DNA from 2 places in the Cellulomonas sp. NPDC058312 genome. Region 1 is predicted to be linked to the other one. Evidence: predicted binding sites of a transcription regulator. Region 1 holds the regulator's gene; the other holds the start of a gene.
The links. Region 1 encodes LexA, which represses DNA repair genes until DNA is damaged. Its sites were predicted from a motif close to TCGAACANNTGTTCGA; they were not measured.
Positions count from the first base shown of each region.

Region 2: a site for LexA is predicted at 1,248-1,263, ahead of ACFVXN_RS07020 (Rv2578c family radical SAM protein). Genes of this name have one in related genera too.

Region 1 is NZ_JBHVZE010000001.1:889,027-891,411, reverse strand. Features, by position in the region: gene ACFVXN_RS04000 (LysM peptidoglycan-binding domain-containing protein) at 1-240, opposite strand, end outside; gene lexA (transcriptional repressor LexA) at 556-1,314, shown strand; gene ACFVXN_RS03990 (3-oxoacyl-ACP synthase III family protein) at 1,367-2,385, shown strand, end outside.
Region 2 is NZ_JBHVZE010000002.1:550,875-553,259, reverse strand. Features, by position in the region: gene hisS (histidine--tRNA ligase) at 1-571, shown strand, start outside; gene ACFVXN_RS07025 (TspO/MBR family protein) at 600-1,169, opposite strand; gene ACFVXN_RS07020 (Rv2578c family radical SAM protein) at 1,272-2,384, shown strand.

The sequences.
Region 1 (2,385 bases):
CGGGGCGGGCGCGACCGGCACCGCGGCCGACCGGACGGCCCGGGGTCGCTCCGGGAGCGAGGTCACGTCCGGCACGACGACGAGGTGCCGCACCGGGCGCGCGCCCGAGCGCCCCGCGGACGCGGACGCGGACGCGGACCACGAACCCACGGGCCGCGATCCCGCCGGCCGCGACCCCGTCGAGGCGGTCCGCACGACGGGCTTCGCCGTGGTCCACGGCTGCGCTGCGATGGCGCTCATCCCCACCACTTCCCTCCTGGGCCGCGACGCGACCTCGATCTGCTGTGCTGCACCGCGCCCGACACCGGGTCGAACACCTGTTCGTTCGAACGTCTGTACGAAACTGAACCACACCCCGGGTGGGATGTCGAGACACGATCGAACAGGTGTTTGATCCACCCGCCCGGGCGCCCTACTCTCGTGACGTCGGGAGAAGCGCACCACGAGGCACTGACACGACCGCCCGGCAGCGTCGTGACCAGCACGGACCGCCTCGGGTGCGGAGCACGACGGACGGGTGCGGCGGGCACCGGCGTCGCGAGGACGGGAGCGGACATGACGAGCGAGGCAGCGGGCGCCACGGCGCCGGCCGAGGACGGCGGCGTCGCGGAGCTCGGCGGGGGCGACGGCCTCACGCCGCGCCAGCGGCTCGTGCTCGAGACCGTGCGCGCCTCCGTGGAGAGCCGCGGCTACCCGCCGAGCATGCGCGAGATCGGCGACGCGGTCGGGCTGACCAGCCCGTCGAGCGTCAAGCACCAGCTCACCGCGCTCGAGCGCAAGGGCTACCTGCGCCGCGACCCGAACCGGCCGCGCGCGATCGAGGTCGTGCAGCCCGACGACTCCCGGGGCGTCGCCGCCCTGCCGGGCGCGCCCGGTCTCCGGGCGACCGGCGCCGGCGGGCTCGGCGACGAGGACAGCGCGGCGCGCGACGGTGCGCCCGAGGCCGCGTACGTCCCGGTCGTCGGCCGGATCGCCGCCGGCGGGCCGATCCTCGCGGAGCAGCTCGTGGAGGACGTGTTCCCGCTGCCGCGGCAGCTCGTGGGATCCGGCGAGCTGTTCCTGCTCAAGGTCGTCGGCGACTCGATGATCGACGCGGCCATCTGCGACGGGGACTGGGTGGTCGTCCGGCGCCAGCCGGTCGCCGAGAACGGGGAGATCGTCGCCGCGATGCTCGACGGCGAGGCCACGGTCAAGACGCTCCGCCGCACGGACGGCCACGTCTGGCTCATGCCGCAGAACCCCGCGTACTCCCCCATCGACGGCGACCACGCGCAGGTGCTCGGCCGCGTCGTCTCGGTGCTGCGCAGCCTCTGACCGGCCACGGCGTGGTGCGGGGCGGCCCGTCGGTCGTGCCATCCTGGCGCGCATGACCCACCGGGCCGACGTGCCGACCCCCGCCGACCAGACCCCGCCCGCCGGCCACGCGTCCGGGCCCGCCGCTCCGCCGCAGCCGGTGCGCGTGCTGGGCACCGGCGTGCACGAGCCCGCCGTCGTGGTCTCGTCCGCGGAGCTCGACGAGCGGTTCGGCCGCCCGCCCGGCACCTCCGCCGCCCGGTCCGGCGTGACGTCCCGCCGGTGGGCCGGCCCGGGCGAGACGTCCTCGCGGATGGCGGCGTCCGCGGTCGCCGCCGCACTGGCCGCCGCCGGGCTGGACGTCGCGGACCTGGACGCCCTGATCGTGTCCGCGGTCGCGCCCGAGCAGCCGATGCCGACCACCGCCGTGCTCACGCTCGCGGCCCTGGAGGCGCCCGGCGGCGCGTGCGAGGCGTTCGACGTGAACGCGTCCTGCGTGGGGTTCCTGACCGCGTTCGGCATCGCGGCGTCGGGCATCGCGACCGGCCGGTGGCGCCGGGTGGCCGTCGTGGCGACCGAGCTCGCGTCCCGCGGCCTGGACCACACCGAGCCGGAGAGCAGCGCCCTGTTCGGCGACGGGGCCGCGGCGGTGGTCCTGGGGCCCGCGGAGCCGGGCGAGTCCTCCGCGGTGCTCGCCGCGCGCTCGGCGACCTGGCCCGAGGCCTGGCGGGCGTGCCGGATCGAGGCGGGCGGCACGCGGTGGAACGCGATGGACCCGCCCCCGGACCCGTCGGCGTACCTGTTCCGGATGGACGGCGCCGTGCTGCTGCGGCACGTGGCCCGGACCGTGCCGGCGTTCCTGCGCGACGTCGAGCGCCGCGCCGGCGTCACGCCGCAGGACGTCGACGTCCTGGTCCCGCACCAGGCGAGCGGCGTCGGGCTGCGCTACCTGCGCGAGCGCACCGGGGTCCGCGCGGACGCCGTGGTCGACGTGCTGGCGGACCACGGCAACCAGGTGTCCGCGTCCGTGCCCACCGCGCTGCACCACGCCGTCGCCTCGGGCCGGCTGCGGCGCGGCGACACGGCCCTGCT
Region 2 (2,385 bases), on a different contig from region 1:
GCTCATCGAGGCGGCGGCGGTGCGCGCCCCGGGCGTCGTCGTGGCGGACCTCAAGATCGCCCGCGGCCTGGACTACTACACCGGGTCGGTCTACGAGACGGTGCTGGTCGGCCACGAGCAGCTCGGGTCGATCTGCTCGGGCGGGCGGTACGACACCCTCGCCTCGGACGGCAAGCAGACCTACCCCGGCGTCGGGCTCTCCATCGGCGTGTCCCGGCTGGTCTCGCGCCTGCTGACCGCGGGGCTCGTGCGGGCGACCCGCGGGGTGCCCGCGGCGGTCCTGGTCGCGGTGACCGACGAGGCGACCCGGCCGGCGTCCGACGCCGTGGCCGTCGCCCTGCGGGCGCGCGGGGTGCCGGTGGAGGTCGCACCGACCGCCGCCAAGTTCGGCAAGCAGATCAAGCACGCCGACCGGCGGGGGATCCCGTTCGTCTGGTTCCCGGCCGCCGAGGACGGCGCCGCTGACCAGGTGAAGGACATCCGCTCCGGCGAGCAGGTCGACGCCGACGCCGCGACGTGGGCGCCGCCCGCCGAGGACCTCTGGCCGCGGGTCGTGCCGGCCGGGGAGTGACCCCCGTGCGCCCACGGGGTCGCCGCGCTCACGCCAGCGCGGCGACCCCGGCGTTCAGCGTCGTCGCGAACAGCACCCACGCCAGGTAGGGCCCGAGCAGCCAGGCGATCCACGGGGTCAGGCGGTGGAACGCGACGATCGTGGCGACCAGCGCCAGCTCGAGCGCGAGGATGATCGCCAGGCCCAGCCCCAGCTGCTCCGCGCCGAAGAACACCGGGGTCCAGGCGGCGTTCAGCGCCAGCTGCACGACGTAGAGCACCAGGGCCGTGCGTGCCACCCGTGCCCCGTGCCGCCGCCACAGCAGCCACGCCGCCACCGCCATCAGCGTGTACAGCACCGTCCACGCGGGCCCGAACACCCAGTTCGGCGGGGTCCACGCGGGCTTCGCGGCGTCCGCGTACCAGCCGTCGACCCCCGAGGTCGACGCGATCCCGCCGCCGGCGGCGACCAGGACGTTGAGCAGCAGCAGGCCCGCCAGCACGAGCCAGCTGCGCCGGCCGCGGCGCGCGCCCGCGTCCGGGTCGGTCGGCACGTCGCGGCGCGCGGCGGTCCGCGGGTCGGGGGAGCGGGTGGGCCGGGCCGGGTTCGCGGAGGTCATGGCTCCACGGTCGGCCCCCGTGCCGGACCCGGCAACCGGAAGCCCAGCATGCTGAGCACCGCGGTGCTTGCGCCGAGGTCGAACACGTGTTCGAATCGAGCCATGCGGTGGGACGGGCAGAAGACGACGGGGCAGCCCGACGGCGCGCTGCCCGGGCTGGCGCTCGCGGGCCTGCAGCGCTCGGTCCGGACGCCGGAGTTCGCGGGCGTGACGTTCCACGAGGTGCACGCGAAGTCGGCCCTGAACAAGGTGCCCGAGGCGTCGGCGATGCCGTTCCGGTGGACGGTCAACCCGATGCGCGGCTGCCTGCACGCCTGCACCTACTGCTTCGCCCGCCCGACGCACGAGTACCTCGGCCTGGGACCGGACGAGGACTTCCAGACGCAGATCGTCGTGAAGACCAACGTCGCCGAGGTGCTCGCCGCCGAGCTGCGGCGCCGGTCCTGGGCGCACGAGCACGTCGCGCTCGGCACCAACACCGACCCGTACCAGCGCGCGGAGGGCCGGTACGCCCTGATGCCCGGGATCATCGGCGCGCTGGCGCACTCCGGCACGCCGCTGTCCCTGCTGACGAAGGGCACGCTCCTGCGCCGCGACCTGCCGCTGCTGGTCGAGGCGGCCGGTGAGGTCGGGGTGAGCGTGGCCGTGTCGCTCGCGATCGGGGACGAGGAGCTGCAGCAGGCGATGGAGCCCGGCACGCCGACGCCGCGGGCGCGTCTCGCGCTGATCCGCGCGGTCCGGGACGCCGGGCTGCCCTGCACGGTGATGGTCGCGCCGGTGATGCCGTGGCTCACCGACTCGACCGACCACCTCGACGGGCTGTTCCACGACCTCGCCGAGGCGGGCGCGTCGGGCGTCTCGGTGATCCCGCTGCACCTGCGCGGCCCGGTGCGCCCGCTCATGCTCCGGTGGCTGGCCGAGCACCGGCCCGCGCTCGTCGCGAAGTACCGGCGGCTGTACGGGGACGGCGCCTACGTGCCCGAGGAGTACCGGCGGTGGCTGTCCGACCGGGTGCGCCCGCTGCGCCGCCGGCACGGCCTGGACCTGCCCGAGGTCCCGACGACGGACCCGGTGGTCGGGGGCACCGCGGGGGTCGCCACGCCCGCGCCGTGGCGGTTCCGGCCCCGGCAGGCCGCGGAGGTGCCCGCGAGCCTGCTCCCCGGTGCGGTGACCGGTGCGGTGCGGGCCGGTGTCGTGCAGCCGGCGCTGTTCTGAC